2 regions of the Paenibacillus xanthanilyticus genome follow, and region 2 is predicted to be linked to the other one. Evidence: riboswitches for the same ligand, from Rfam matches in the RefSeq annotation. Region 2 holds a riboswitch; the other holds the start of a gene.

Region 1 (7,954 bases), on a different contig from region 2:
CCTTAACACGTTATACTCCGATTATACACAATATGTTCACATTGTACATTGATAATTTAAAATTGAACACATATACCATATTAGTAATGAATATGTACAAATTTGAACATATATACCCATAAAAGAAGCCGCATTCCCCAGGCGAGACTCCCCAAACGACGCAGACTCATACATACTACCGCCTAAAGGATGTCCTAGAACTAAACCATAAGCGTGTTCCGCAACGCGTCCGTGCGCTTGACTTCCGATTAGTCGTGGCGTAATTGTGACCATTGGATTGTGTAGAACGGGCCGTCTCCCCCACTTTCGCCCCGACAGCTCTGCCATACTCGTGCTACTTCGTGTTCATCATTAAACAGTCGACCCATTAGAAAGTTATGGTCGAATTCCGAGCTTCCTTGTTGTAAATGATAAAGGGCGCATGGTAAATTTATAGAAATATACATATGATGCGAGGTTAACGATGTTCAAGATTGAACAATTACCGATCCATTCTTTCGAGACGCTGCACCCGCAAGCCGGCCTTGAAGAATTGATCCTGCTGCTCCGCCGCGGCCTGGACGCCTGCGTGACGGCCAATGGGCGCTCCTACGTGTTCACGCCCAAGGACCTCTGCTATTTCCAAGGCGACTTGGGCGGAACCGTCGGCGAGTATGTCGCCGACAAAACACATCTCGCCTCGTTCATGCTGCCGTATACGAACGACCTTCGCGCGCTGAACGCGGCGCTGGCGGATATCCCGGACGACGTCTCCCGGCTGATCATCGTGCAGGATGAGAACGGCGCGCTGCTCGGCTCGTGCCCGCTCGGCAGCCTCGTGCGCGTAGTGCTTGGCGAGCTGCAGCGGCTGGACGCGTATTTCGCCACGCTCGCCGAGACAGTGACCGATGCCGTCACCGTCGTCGACCGGAGCGGCTCCGTTATTTGCTGGAACAGCAACGCGGAGGAGATCTACGGCATCCCGAAGGAAGAGATTCTCGGCCGGCGGATCGGCGAGCATTTCGATCCCGAAGCGCTCATGGTGCTGCGCATTCTCGACGAGGGCCGGATGCTGCGCGGCGCGTACCATCGCCCTCGGCCGGATACGCACGTCCTCATTAACGCTTCTCCCATCTACGACATGAACGGACGCATTATCGCGAGCATCGCGACCGAGCAGGACATTACGCATCTGGTGAAGCTGAACGACGAGCTGACGACCGTGCAGGCCGCGCCGGCCGAGCTGGCCGGCAGCAGCGACGATCCGTTCGCCGGCATCAAGGGCAAGGGCGGCGCGATCAACAAGGCGATCACCCTCGCGCGCAAGGTCGCCGGCGCCTCGGCGCCGTTCCTCCTCGTCGGCGAATCCGGCACGGGCAAGGAGCAGTTCGCGACGGCGATCCATCAGGCGAGTCCGCGCGCCGGCCAGCCGTTCGTCATCGTCAACTGCGGCTCTATCCCGCCCGGCTTGCTCGACATCGAGCTGTTCGGCTATCAAGGCGGCACCTTCTCAGGCCAGGATACCGGCAAAGCGGGCGCGCTCGAAGCCGCCGGAGGCGGAACGCTGTTCCTCAATGAGATCGACAAGCTTCCCGTGGACATTCAGGCGAAGCTCTATCAGGCGATGCAGACCCGGATGGTCACCCGCAGCGGCGCGGAAACGCCCGTCCGCATCGAGGCGCGCGTCGTCGCCGCGACGGATCAGCTGCTGGCCGACATGGTCGCGGCGCGAGCATTCCGGGACGATCTGTACTATGCGTTCAATATCGTCTCGATCGCCATCCCGCCGCTGCGCGAGCGCAAGGAGGACATCCCGTCGCTGGCCCAGCTCTACGTCCGCGATTATGCGCTTCAATACCAGAAGCCGATCCCGGTATTCGATCCGGGCGTCATGGTGGCCCTTATGAGCTATCAGTGGCCGGGCAATCTGCGGGAGCTGCGCAACGTCATCGAGCGGTGCATCATTCTATGCGATGGCGAGCAAATCACGATGGAGCTGCTGCCGGAAGCGCTCCAGCGCGATCAGCTGCAGCGCGATGCCGCCCCGGACGAGGAATCCGGCTTCTACCACGAACGCAAGGCGCTCAAGCCCGCGCTCACGCAAGAGGACGAGATCGCGCTCATCGAGGAGGCGCTCGCCAAGACGTTCGGCAACAAGAGCGCCGCCGCCAAGCTGCTCGGCATCTCGCGCGGGACGCTGTATAATAAGATGAAGGAGTTTCATCTGAGCTAAGCGATATCGGCACGCATGCCAAAAAGAGTCCGGGAAGCATGAATCATGCTTTCCGGACTCTTTTTGCGTACTGCTTTATCGCATCCGCTCCATGAACTCCAGACGGTTGCCGAACGGATCCTGGACGTAAAACCTCCCGACGCCTTCCTCCGCCCGCGCATCGTCGTCCATGACGATTACCCCCCGGCCTTGCAGTTGGGCTTTAAGCTGGTTCAGCCCCCGGACACGGAAAGCCGGATGCGCCTTGGCCGCCGGGACGAAGTCCTTTTGCACGCCGACATGCACCTGATGCGCGCCGCATTGGAACCATGCTCCGCCTCGGGCTCGCAGCGGCTCCGGCTTCGGAATTTCCGGCCACCCGAGCAATCCGCCGAAGAAACGCCGCGCCGCGTCCTCGCAGCCTTCCGGCGCCGCCAACTGCACGTGATCGATACCGTCGAATTGAAATGCCATCCCATTCGCCCCCCATTTTCAGTTTCACTCTACAAAACACAGTTTCATTTCATACTGATTTTACAACGTTATCCAGTAAAAGACCACCCTCTTTCGAACATGGTCCTTTCGGCAGCTTCTCGTTGAGTTCGGCGGTGAACACAAACTTTTTTTTAGGCCGGCAGGAAAAAAGGAAGGTTGCACAGAAATGATAATCTCGAGCAACAATTACCATTGAGTTGCCTTTCCATTTCCACTACAATTGACCTACCAAGTCTTATGACCTACAACCTAGCAGCCTAGTCATTCATGAATCAACATATCGGGCAAACTATGCGAAAGCATAGGACGCAAAGCCACGGATCTGAAATCCAAGTATGATCGCCGGGTTGCTACCATCTCTTGAACGAACTTCGAATCAGGGGAATGCCCATGGCATTTCCCTGATTTTTTTATGTCCAAATTCACCGTGCAGGAGGACCCATCGTGGAGGGACAAGCTCTACTTTCCCATCTCAATGCTCGCAAATGGGCCATTTTCATCGCCGTCGTCCTATTGGCCGTCGCCATCGAGAGCCAGCCGCTTTCCCTCGTCTACGGCATTTCGCTTTCCTTCGGCAGCGTGTTGCTGTTCGCCTCCATCGGCCTGCTTCAGCTCCGCTACGTGGCGCTTGGCGCGCTGACGGTCTATGGCGCCTGCATGCTCGCATTCGGTCACTCCCCCTTCGTGCTCGTTCATCTTGCCGAGCTGCTGGCCGTCGGACTGTTAAGCCGCAACAGCGCCAAGCCCCTTTTCTTCTGGGACGCCTGCTTCTGGGCGGTCATCGCCCTCCCGGCGGCGTTCATCCTGCACGTCACTGATCATCAAACATCCGAAATCGTGCTGGCCCTGCTCGTCGGCGCCGCCAACAGCATGATCAACGCCACGCTGGCCGGCATCGTCGTCAAATATTTGCCGGTCTGGATCCGCATCGCCCCAAGGACGAAGCAGCCGATCCACCTGAAGCAAGCGCTGGCCCACTTCACGCTCTTCATGATCTTCGTTCCCTATCTCATGTACTTGTCCATCGGCAGCGCCAACATTACCGACACGCTGGAACGCAATACGCTTCACCAGTCGGAAGGCACGGCCAGCAGCATCAAGGAAGAGCTGGGCCGCTGGACCGCCGAGGAATACCGCTCCGTGAAGCTCGGGTCGGATATCCAGATCGGCTACTTGCAGAACATGATTAACAAATACACGAGCGAAGGCATGTCGCTCATCACCGTGACCGACAACAAGAACCGGATCATCGCCGATACCCAGGGCTCTCCTTACGGGCTGAAGTTCACCCGGCTTCAAGCCGATGTCAAGAAGCAATTCAACGACCGGTTCTACCTGACCTTGCCGGCCAATGCCCATACGCGTCAAACCTGGCAGGATGCGGGTTATCTGTATATTCAGGAAGTCCCGCAGGCGTCCATGACGATCTACATCGATACGCCGCTCGGTCCGTTCCTCGACTCGATCTACGAGGAATATTTCTACCATTTCCTGAACCTGATGCTGTGCGCGCTCGGGGTCACCCTGCTCGTGCTGCTGTTTGGTCGCATGCTCACCGGCACGATTACGGAGCTAGCAGCCACCACCGCGAACTTGCCCGACCGGCTCAAAAGGATGGAGACGCTCGAATGGCCGACAAGCGGCATTATCGAATTCAACTCGCTCATTCAGAACTTCCAGCATATGTCGCGCGACTTGTTCCGGCTGTTCCAGGAATCGTCGGACGCGAACAGCAAGCTCAAGGACCAGACCGCCAAGCTGATGGTCTCCGAAGAGAAGCTCCAGCATTTGGCGTACTACGACGGTCTGACCGGCTTGCCGAACCGGCTTCACTTCTCCAATCACCTGCTGCGCGTGCTGGAGGAGCATCAACAAAGCGAACGAAGCGCCGGCCAGTCGGTGGCGGTCATGTTCGCGGACTTGAACCGGTTCAAGCAGATCAACGATACGATGGGCCATGCCGCGGGCGACGAGCTGCTGCAGCGGGTGGCCGAGCGGTTCGCCCGCTACGAGTCCGGGCAATGCCGCATTTTCCGCCTCGGCGGCGACGAGTTCGTCGTCGTGCTCGTCTATGAGGACGAGGCGCTGCTGCACGAGACGGCGGACGCGATCTGCCGCACGTTCAACGACGCCATTATGATCGCGGGAACCGAGCTTTACATATCCGTCAGCTTGGGCATCAGCGTCTACCCGCGGGACAGCCGCGATCACGATTCCCTGCTGAAGCATGCGGATATGGCGATGTATCAGGCGAAAGAACAAGGGACCAGCTGCTATCGCTTCTTCGACGACGAGATGAACCGATACCTCGCGGAGAAGATGCAGCTGGAAAACGGTCTGCGGATCGCGATCCGCTCCGGCGAGTTCAAGCTCCATTACCAACCGAAGGTGGCGGTCGCCACCGGGCGAATCAGCGGCGCCGAAGCGCTCATCCGCTGGTATCACCCGAATCTCGGCCTCATCCCGCCGGACCGCTTCATCCCGCTTGCGGAAACCTCCGGCTTGATCGCCGAGATCGACGCCTGGGTCATCCGGGAAGCCTGCCGGCAGAACCGCGTCTGGACGCGGCAGGGCATGCCGCCGCTGCCGGTCGCCGTCAACATCTCCGGCCGCCATTTCGAACAGGGCGAGCTTCCGCAGCTGATTCGGTCGATCGCCGATGAGACGGGGATGGATCTCTCTCTGCTGACGCTCGAGATTACGGAGGGCATCTTCATCCGCAATCCCGACAAAGTCGTCGCGCAGCTCGAGGCGCTCCGGGCGCTCGGCCTTCGCGTCTCCATCGACGATTTCGGCACCGGCTATTCGTCCTTGAACCAGCTGCAGCGTCTGCCCGTCGACGAGGTCAAGCTTGACCGCACGTTCATGAAAGGGATCGTGAACGATCCCAAGAAGTCCCGCATCGTCGGCGCCATCGCCGAGCTGCTGCGCAGTCTGCAGCTGCACGTCGTCGTCGAAGGCATTGAGACCCTGGAGGATTATCGATATATCGAGAAGCTAGAGTGCGAAGAAGCACAGGGCTATTGGCTTAGCCGGCCGCTGCCGGCGGAAGAATTCGCATCCTTCCTGCAAGCCTACGCCAAGGAAGATCGGGAGGAAATATCATGAGAAATCGCAGCATGCGCCGCTTGGGCTTGACGCTGATCACCGCTGTACTCGCCGTCGGGCTGGCCGGCTGCTTCGCCTCCGGCACCGGGACGAAGCAGCTCGGCGCGGAGAACGAATCCACGTCCGCGATGCCGCCTGCGGAAGGCGCGGACAAGACGCAGGAGATTGACCCGAACATCAGCGCGGAGCTGACGCTATGGGTGTACTATAAAGGCTTTGACAAGCTGATCCCGCAGTTCCAGAAGCTGTATCCAAACGTGAAGGTGACGGTGAAGGACTTCCTGTACGCCTCGTACGAGAACGAGTTCCTGCAGGCGCTGGCCGACGGCGACGTGCCGGACGTCATGCTCGTGGACAGCGCGCAGTTCGGCTCCTTCTCCTCGATCAAAGGCGTGGAGAACCTGCTCGATCCGCCATATAACGCCGGTCAATACGAGAAGGATTTCAGCGAAGCGTTATGGCGGAGCAATATGTCGCTGGATCGGAAACGACTCGTCGGCTTCCCGCTCTCCAGCTCGCCGATCGTCACCTACTACCGCAAGGATATCATGGACAAATACGGCTTCCCTTCCGAACCGAAGGCGCTCGGCGATTATATGGCCGACAAGGACAACTGGCTGAACATGGCCAAGACGCTGAAGCAGGACGGCATCTATTTGACGCAGTGGGACCCGGAGATCGTCTTGAACTTCGAGCGCACGCAAAGCTTCTTCGACGACGAGCTCCGCTTCCAGCGCAACAACGAGCTGTTCAAGGAAGCGATCGATATCGCCAAGGTCATCCACGACCTCAACCTGGCCGCGCATCTCGACGTCTGGACCTCCAGCGGCGAAGAAGCCGTGCGCAAAGGCAGCATCGCGATGATGTACATGGGCACATGGGGCGGCGATCAAATCAAAGCGTGGGCGCCGGAATCCGCCGGTCTCTGGCGGGAGACGCGGCTCCCGTTCAATCTCTACGGCTGGCAGAACAGCGCCAACTTCATTCTCCCGTCCGATGGGAAGAACAAAGCGCTTGCCTGGAAGTTCATCGAGTTCTACGTCACCGAAGCGAGCAAGAACGGCATGGCGGGATCGGTCCCGGCTTATCTGCCGGCGCGCGGCAACCCAAAGGAGCTGGCCTCCGTCAATCCGTACATGGGCAACCAGCCGGTGTACGCGCTGCACGAGGAGCTCGTGAACAAAATGGCCGAACTCGTGCCGACGCCGCTCGACGCGAAAGCCGCGGCGATCTGGGACAAAATGCTTGCCCAAGGCATCGAGCGCAAAATGGACACCGCGACCATGCTCGACGGCATCGAAGAGCGCATCGTCTCGTCGCTAGCGACGGAGATCGATATTTTGAAGCGCAATCTGGAAGAGTCGTCGCCTTGACCGGCTTCCTGCCGACGATCCTCCTCCTTCGATGAATACCGCTTTCCATGGCAAAGAGCCGCAGATATTCAATCTGCGGCTCTTTGGCGCGGCCCCCATAGTTACCGCTTGCGGCACGCGAGAACCCGACATCAGCGAGCCGGCGCATTGGTAGAGGAAGGAGAGATGCTCTCACGCTTGGATTGCGCCTGGCAGGCGCCCGGACCGTTCATTCGCTGGGCATGCGCAGTAATATTTGATAGCCGGTTTTATGTCCAATCCTCTCTTAATCTAGCTGCATAATCTATGATGAAGGCAACTATAGGAGGTGATTTAAGAGTGGCTATCTTTTTGGATTCCAAAACCTCGCAGAACGCAAGTTATGCGAACTCGATCGCAATTCCGATATCGATCCTGGGCACCCCTACGCTCGTCGCGCAGCAGACGCTTGACCTCTCCGCAGGCAACGCCAACCTGACGCGCGTCACGTTCTCGGGCACGATCGCGCTGCAGCTCGGCTTGCTGCCCGTCGCCACGAACGTAACGATCGGTGTCTATCGCGGGCTCGACACATCCGGTGTTCTTGTGTACTCGGCTTCCGAGAACATGGATATCAACTTGCTCGGTCCGCAAGTGTTCTCCCTCTCGGGCTCTGATTTTAACGCGCCCAATATTGCGGGCGTCCCGTACAGCGTATTCGTTACGGTTACCGCCCTCGGCGTCACGCGGGTCGGTCCGGAAAGCTTCAATTTTATAGCAATCACCGACTGACGCAGCTTGAACGGCTAGCTATTCATCCTGGCAGGCG
Region 2 (7,954 bases):
GAATGCCGGCGATGAGAAGGATGGACCGAAGCAGCAGCTGATAGCGCAGCGACCTGGGGCCGAACGAACGACGCCGGTTCATGGCAGATCGACCCGATAGCCGGCTCCCCGCAGCGTCCGGATGAGCCGGTGCTCCTTGTCGCCAAGCTTCTCGCGAAGAGAGCGGATATATACCTCGACGATGTTGTTCTCGCCGCCGAAGTCGTACGACCACACTTTATCGAGGATCGTCGTCTTGCTGAGCACCGCGCCATGGTTGAGGACGAGAAACTTAAGCAGGTCGTATTCCGTCGGCGACAGCTCCAGGACGCGCTCCATATACATAATTTCGTTCTTGCGATCATCGATCCGGAACGGGCCGTGCGAGACGGCGCCGAGCAGATCCGGGAACTGGTTGCGCAGACGCGCTTGGATCCGGGCCAGCAGTTCGTCGAAGCTGAACGGCTTGGCCATGTAATCGTCCGCACCCAGCGTCAGTCCCCGCACCCGGTCGGTGACCTCGTCTTTGGCGGTCAGCATGATAACGGCGATGTTGTCGCCGGATTCTTTGAGCGATTGGCACACCTCGAAGCCGCTCCTCTCCGGCATCATGACGTCCAGAATCGCGACGTGCGGCTTGAAATCGCGGGCGGCCTGCAGCGCTTCTTCGCCGTCCTGCGCGGTATGGACATCGTAGCCTTCGCCTAGGAGGCCCAACTCGAGAAACTGCAATATATTCGGTTCGTCGTCGGCAATCAGAATACGAATGCGTTTGTCGGGATGCATGTATCGATTCCTCCAGTTCTTCGATTGAAGACGAGTTCGGTTCCATCATTCTAAGTGGTTGGCGCACAACAGGTCTAGTGGATTCAGCAAACGTTCAGCTTGCCGGGCAATGCTTCCCCTCAGTCGCGGACCAGCTTTCTACTACCGCAAAGCTATTGTTCGGTTGCCCGCGTTCCATTTATATCGCGCGTTCTTCGGGGACACTCCGCTTCGTCTGGATATGAGTTCCAAAGTTGGGTCATCCTAACGTACGGTTATCTAATCCACAGACAGTGAAGGTGAGCAGATCCATGAGCAGCGACAACAATCAGACGTTAACGACGCGCCAGGGGCATCCGGTCAGCGACAATCAGAATGTTCGCACGGTCGGCAGCCGGGGCCCGACGACGCTGGAAAATTACCAGTTTATCGAGAAAATCACCCACTTCGACCGCGAGCGCATTCCGGAGCGCGTCGTGCACGCTCGAGGCGCTGGCGCGCACGGCGTATTCGAGGCGTACGGGAAGGTCGGCGACGAGCCGATCGCCAAATACACGCGCGCCAAGCTGTTCCAGGAAGCGGGCAAGCAGACGCCGGTGTTCGTGCGGTTCTCGACCGTTGTGCACGGCGGCCATTCCCCGGAGACGCTGCGCGATCCGCGCGGCTTCGCGGTGAAATTTTATACCGAGGACGGCAACTGGGATCTGGTCGGCAACAATCTGAAAATATTTTTCATCCGCGATCCGCTGAAATTCCCGGACATGGTTCATTCCTTCAAGCCGGACCCCGTCAACAATTTGAACGATCCCGAGCGGATGTTCGACTTCCTCTCCTTGTCGCCGGAAGCGACGCATATGGTGACGTTCTTGTTCTCGCCTTGGGGCATTCCGGCGAATTACCGCCAGATGCAGGGCTCCGGGGTCAATACCTACAAGTGGGTGAACCGCGAGGGCGTCGGCGTGCTGGTCAAATACCATTGGGAACCGCTGAAGCAGGGGATCAAAAACTTGCTGCAGAAGGACGCCGAGAAAATTCAGGCGACGCATACCGAGCACGCGACCCAGGATCTATACGATGCGATCGAACGCGGCGATTATCCGGAGTGGGAGCTGTGCGTGCAAATCATGAGCGACGACGAGCATCCGGAATTGGACTTCGATCCGCTTGATCCGACGAAGCTGTGGCCGCCCGAGAAATTCCCTTTCCTGAAAGTGGGCAAAATGACGCTGAACCGCAACCCGCAGAACTACTTCAACGAGGTAGAGCAGTCCGCGTTCGGTACGGGCGTCCTCGTCGACGGGTTGGATTTCTCCGATGACAAAATGCTTCAGGGCCGCACGCTCTCGTATTCGGATACGCAGCGCTACCGCGTCGGGGCGAACTATCTCCAGCTGCCGATCAACGCGCCGAAGACGCATGTTGCCACCAACCAGCGCGACGGGCAGATGGAATACAAGGTGGACTTGGCGCCAGGCCAAAACCCGCATGTCAACTACGAGCCTTCCTCCCTGGGCGGACTGAAGGAAGCGCCGAAGGCCGGCAAGGACCACGAGCCTCATTATAACGCGAACCTGGTTCGCCAGCGCATCGAGCGAACGAACGACTTCGGGCAGGCAGGAGACACGTACCGGGCGTTCGAAGATTGGGAGCGCGACGAGTTGATCGAGAATCTCGTCGGCGCGCTCAAGGTATGCAAGCCGGATATCCGGGAGCGAATGATCGGCTATTTCACGCAGGCGGATGCCGATTACGGCCGCCGCGTCGCGGAAGGTCTCAAGCATGCGGACGCGCAAGCCGGCAGCGGCTCGGCGGACGAAACGCAGGCATCGCAATATGCGAAGGACAATGCGCGCGGAACGGATGGGTATTAAATTTTTGGATAGGGTTCACAAGCGCACGCACGAGCGCATTAATCCGAACAGGCATGATTCCATCCGGAATTGTGCCTGTTTTCGCGTATTTAAGGCCGTTGAACGCCTTGTTATCAATTGTGTCGGAATTGTGACATCTTCATAAACCCTTCATAATGCCTTCATCAACTCTTCATGAAGCTTCCGGTATGCGGTGGTATTCTGAGTAGCATAGAGAGAAACAACGGCGATGAGAAGCCGCTCGGAGGGAAACGACTATGGATGCAATGACGTTTGTACTATTCGGCGCCACTGGCGATTTGGCGAAACGCAAAATATTCCCCGCGATTTACAATTTATATCTGGACCGGAAATTGCCGGAGTCCTTTCAACTTATCGGTCTTGGCCGGCGCAAGCTGAGTGAAGACGAATTCCGCAGCCAGGTCGCCCAATCGCTGCGTGCCTTCTCGAGAAGACCCGCAGCGGATGAGTCCGCGGTCCGCGACTTCTTGGAGCACATCGGCTACAGCGAGCTGAACGTGAACGAGCTGTCCGATTACGCGAAGCTGGCTTCGCGCATCGAGGAACGCGAGCAGCGGTTCGTGCTGCCAGAGAACCGGGTATTCTACATGTCCGTCGCGCCGGAGCTGTTCGGCACGATCGTGGCGAATTTGCAGGAGAGCGGCTTAAGCCGCGTATCCGGCTGGAAGCGGCTCGTCATCGAGAAGCCGTTCGGCCATGACCTCGAATCCGCGCGCATCCTCAACGCAAGCTTGGCGCAGGCATTCGAGGAGAAAGAGATTTTCCGCATCGACCACTATCTCGGCAAGCCGATGGTGCAGAATCTGGAGGTGCTCGAATACTCCAACCCTGTGCTTCAAGCGCTGTGGCGCAACCGTTACGTGGCCAACGTGCAGATCACGGCGGCCGAGACGGTCGGCGTAGAGACCCGGGCGGAATATTACGATCATTCCGGCGCGGTCCGCGATATGTTCCAGAACCACATGCTTCAAATGCTCATGATGCTGGCGATGCAGCTGCCGAAGCACAGCACAGCCGAGGAAGTCGGCTTCAAGAAACGCAAAGTGATGGAGGCGCTGCGCCCGCTTCAACATGAGGGCGTCGAGACGAGTGTCGTGCGCGGGCAGTATACGGCCGGTCAGATCGGCGGGAAGCAGGTCGCGGGGTATACGGAGGAGCCTGGGGTGAACCCAGCCTCGACCACCGACACGTACATCGCGGCAAGATTGTGGATCGACGATTATTTCTGGAGCGAAGTGCCGTTCTATATTCGTACCGGCAAGCGGCTGGCAGGGAAGTCGACTCGGATCGTCATCGAATTCAAGGACCCGGCGGACAAATTCTCCCGCACGAACGAGACGACCGCGCCGAATCTGCTGACGATCGATATCGGGCCGGAAGCGGGCGTAACGTTCCAACTCAATATGAAGAATCCGCTCAACGGCAAAATCGAACCGGTCCAAATTCACACGGCTGTGGACGAGAAGGATGTGCCGGAAGCCTACGAGACGCTGATTGCGGATATGATGCGCGGCGATTCCACCTTCTTCGCCCATTGGGACGAAGTGGAGCTGGCTTGGCAGTGGGTGCAGCCGATCTTGAACGCGTTCGAGCGTAATGAACTTCCGCTGCATACCTATGCGGCAGGCTCGAACGGTCCGGAAGCGGCCGACCGCCTCTTGGAACAGGACGGGTTCCATTGGTGGCATGATGAGCAGCTGACGGCGACGCAGGAAGAGCGCAAGCTGGCCGAGACAGCGGGCGTGCAATTTTAACGCACTTCTATAACGTGGAAGCCCCGTACGAAGCGATGACGACGTACGGGGCTTCATTTTTCTGTGGGTGTGAAATAATTTAATTCCATTAATTCCATTTAATGCAATAAAAAATATTGGTTTAACCTTGGAGGAATCGAGCCGGCTATGTCGAACATGTAGACAACAACTAAAAACGGACATGGATGCGATGATCAATCTTCTTTACCTGGGCACTTGGGAGATTGGGAGCGAGTAGTGCAACCGACCAGTGGCGACTGCGTCGGTTTTTTTTGTTACGCTATTAACGGGGAGCAAGCACAATGAACGTAGGCATAGTTGAAACGGAGGGCGAGCGATGAGCAGACTGCGGATGTCGATGGAAGTCGTTGACCCGGAAATCTTAACATTGCTGGCCCGGCTGGAACAACACGACATCGGAACTTACGCACATTCGATGCGGGTGGCGGAATATTGTGATTGGTTTGCAGGTCATCTGAACATGCGGCGCACGGATCGCGAACGGTTTTTCCATTCCGCGCTGCTGCACGATATCGGCAAGCTTAAGATTCCAAGCGACATCCTGAACAAGAAATCACGGCTGACGGACGAGGAATGGCACGAAATTCGTAAACATCCGCTGTACGGGATGGAGTTCGTGCGCGAGCTCGTGGCGAGCAATATCGTAATGTCCGACATCATCACGATGCATCACGAGAATACGGACGGCACGGGCTACCCATACAATTCGCGAACGTTGGAACTCCCGGCGCAAGTCCGCATCATTCGGGTGATCGATAGCTTCGACGCGATGACGGGCAACCGGAGTTACCAGCTCGTCAAGACCGTGGATGAAGCGCTGGATGAATTAATCCGCTGCCAAGGCACACTGTATGATCCCGAGATTGTCCGGTTGTTCTGCGCCCATATTCAAAACGGAAACCAACCCTCATCATGAAAAGAAGCCCCTTTGACAAGCCGATCGCCGCCGGCTGCCGAAGGGGCTTCCTTCCTTTCCATGTTATAGCGGGGTGAGCCGTACCAGCTTGGCGCCATGCGCAGGAATCGTGAACGCGATCTCATCTTCTGCGATGTCTTCATCCTGGCGCGCCCATAGGTCACGGACGCGGCGCGGACCGTCGATGCCCAGCTGCCCGAAGCTGGCGGTGACGAGCGAGGGCTCGTCGGTCGCATTGAACAGCGCGGCGTAGGCGTTGCCCTGCTCGTCGAACGCGCTCCATACGATCCGGTCCTGCTCGCGCGCAGCTTGTCTGGCGCCTCGACTGCTGCGGTGCAGGTGCAGCACCTCGTCGTTCGTCAACAGACCCAGCGTCCACTCGTCGTTGTCGCGCATCTCGCCGCCCATCATGAGCGGGGAGCGGAAGATCGCCCACAGCGACATCATCGTCACCTGCTCGTCCTTCGTGAACCGCGTCCAGCGGTCGGCCCCTCCCCCGTCGACGGAGCGGATGCCGAGATGGCCGAGCGGCAGCATGTCGCAATCCGGCCAGCAGCCTTCCTTGACATGTGGCGCCCACTTCTCGCAGCGCTCGAACATGTTGTACAACAGCGGCCAGATGTCCCAGAAGTCGTCCGTCATCCGCCACATGTTGGCGTTCGCCGCCAAATGGTCGGCGTATTCGAGCGGCGCCGGACCCGGCGAGAGGCTGAGCACCATCTCCCGTCCGCAGCGGTCGATCGCCCGGCGGATCATCGCGATCTCCTCGGCATGAATGCCGTACAGGCGAGAAGCCGCAATGTCGTCTACCTTGACGAAATCGACTTCCCATTCGGCATACAGCTGGAATAACGAATCGTAATAGGCTTGGGCGCCGGCTTTGGCCGGGTCGAGACCGTACATGTCCGTATTCCACGGACAGATGGAATTGGGGTGGGCGATATCGCGAGCGCCTTCCTCCGAGCCGAGAATCGGCGTATTCGCATGGACCGCTTGGCGCGGAATGCCCCGCATAATATGAATGCCGAACTTCAGGCCAAGTCCATGGACATAATCGGCGAGCGGCTTGAAGCCTTTGCCGCCGGCGGCGGAGGGGAATCGGTTCGCGGCGGGAATCAATCTGGAATATTCATCCATCTCGAGCGGCACGAACGGCCGATAGGCGGAAGAGACGGCGCCGGGCTCGGACCATTGGATATCGACGACGATGTATTCCCAGCCATGCGGCTTGAGGTAACGGGCCATATAGTCGGCGTTGGCTCGGATTTCTTCCTCCCGGACGGCGGCGCCGTAGCAGTCCCAGCTGTTCCAACCCATTGGGGGCGTCTGAGCGATACGATGATGATTCATGCTAGCAAACAGCTCCTTCTATCGATAATATTGCGCTTCTGTTGTAAGCGTAATCGATAGCTAGTCATTCATCCATCCTAATGAATTGCGCCATTATGTAAAATATTGCTCAATCGAACGTCAGCTGCCTGGCGGCAAGCACGTCGCGCCCCAGCCGGTATTCGCCGGGCGTGCAGCCGACCCATTGGCGAAATACTTTGCTGAAATAGCTGCCCGAGGCGAAGCCGCATTCCCGCGCGATGCGATCGAGCACCCAATCGGTGCTCTGCAGCAGCTCGGCCGCGCGCTGTATGCGCAGGCGCGTTAAGTAGTCGAGCGGCGTATAACGGGTTTCGCGCGCGAAGAGCCGGATAAAATGATATTTGGACACGCCAGCCACCTCCGCCACCTGCGCGATACTGATCGGAGAACCGTAGCTGGCTTGCATATAAGCGATGGCTTGCTGTACGGGAGGCGGCAGTACATGCGCGGGCTTGTCGCGTTCATGCCGGGCCAATTCCATGAGCAGCCGATAGACCAGCGAAGAGGCAGAATAAGCGTCGGTAATGCGACCGGCCGCGGCATCCGCGAAGGCCGCGATGAGCACGCGCATGGCGGGGCTATCCTTGTCGAAGCGGACCACGTGACCCAAGCGCGATACGATGCTGGACCATAGCGCTTCCGCATGCTTCTGCCGGAACAAAATGAAATAAAACGTCCACTCTTCGCTTTCCTTAGGCAGCGCGTAACGGTGATCGCCCGGAATATCGACGAGGAATGCTTCGCCTGGCCCGATTTTGCGCGTCTGCCCCTCCATATGGAGCTCTCCCCATCCCGATACGGTATACTGCAGCAAATAGAGCGGTCCGTCCACGCGTTTGCGTCCGTCCCACTCGTAGTCTGGCCATGCGCGCTCATAGCCGAGGGCGTAGAGACCGAGCAGCGGGAGCTGCTCTTTCTCCGCGAACCGAAAGCCGTAGCTGCCATAATCCTGGTTGCCCATCCCGAAGCTCCTTTCCTCCATCTACTGGTGTTCCGTTCCGATGCGGGTGACCGCCTTCGCCTAGCGTACAACATCCCTTTGCGGCATTCAATGGAAGAGACGAAGAGGCGGCCGACGGTTGACGCCGGTGATTCATCTGAATTTTGATTACAATCGGTCGGAAAATCGGCTTCTCTTATTGACGAGTCTGACGCTATGCTGTCTAGATAGACAGATTAAGGAGGGACGGTATCCATGAGCAAGAAGCAGCTGAATTTTGATTTTGGCATCGGCGAACCGGAGTCCGGTTATATTA

The links. Region 2 has a riboswitch for cyclic di-GMP ahead of ACFSKT_RS19400 (HD-GYP domain-containing protein). Riboswitches for the same ligand answer to the same signal wherever they lie in the genome.
Region 1: another riboswitch for cyclic di-GMP. It lies ahead of ACFSKT_RS15880 (putative bifunctional diguanylate cyclase/phosphodiesterase); the one in region 2 lies ahead of ACFSKT_RS19400 (HD-GYP domain-containing protein).

What each region holds. Positions count from the first base shown of each region.
Region 1 covers NZ_JBHUHA010000001.1:3,696,399-3,704,352, forward strand. The annotation lists gene ACFSKT_RS15870 (sigma-54 interaction domain-containing protein) at 464-2,212, shown strand; gene ACFSKT_RS15875 (VOC family protein) at 2,288-2,665, opposite strand; cyclic di-GMP riboswitch class I at 2,960-3,041, shown strand; gene ACFSKT_RS15880 (putative bifunctional diguanylate cyclase/phosphodiesterase) at 3,131-5,794, shown strand; gene ACFSKT_RS15885 (ABC transporter substrate-binding protein) at 5,791-7,167, shown strand; gene ACFSKT_RS15890 (hypothetical protein) at 7,486-7,917, shown strand.
Region 2 covers NZ_JBHUHA010000002.1:502,719-510,672, reverse strand. The annotation lists gene ACFSKT_RS19420 (sensor histidine kinase) at 1-82, opposite strand, end outside; gene ACFSKT_RS19415 (response regulator transcription factor) at 79-765, opposite strand; gene ACFSKT_RS19410 (catalase) at 1,056-2,615, shown strand; gene zwf (glucose-6-phosphate dehydrogenase) at 2,873-4,390, shown strand; cyclic di-GMP riboswitch class II at 4,566-4,648, shown strand; gene ACFSKT_RS19400 (HD-GYP domain-containing protein) at 4,728-5,327, shown strand; gene ACFSKT_RS19395 (glycoside hydrolase family 27 protein) at 5,391-6,677, opposite strand; gene ACFSKT_RS19390 (AraC family transcriptional regulator) at 6,787-7,659, opposite strand; gene ACFSKT_RS19385 (rhamnogalacturonan acetylesterase) at 7,894-7,954, shown strand, end outside.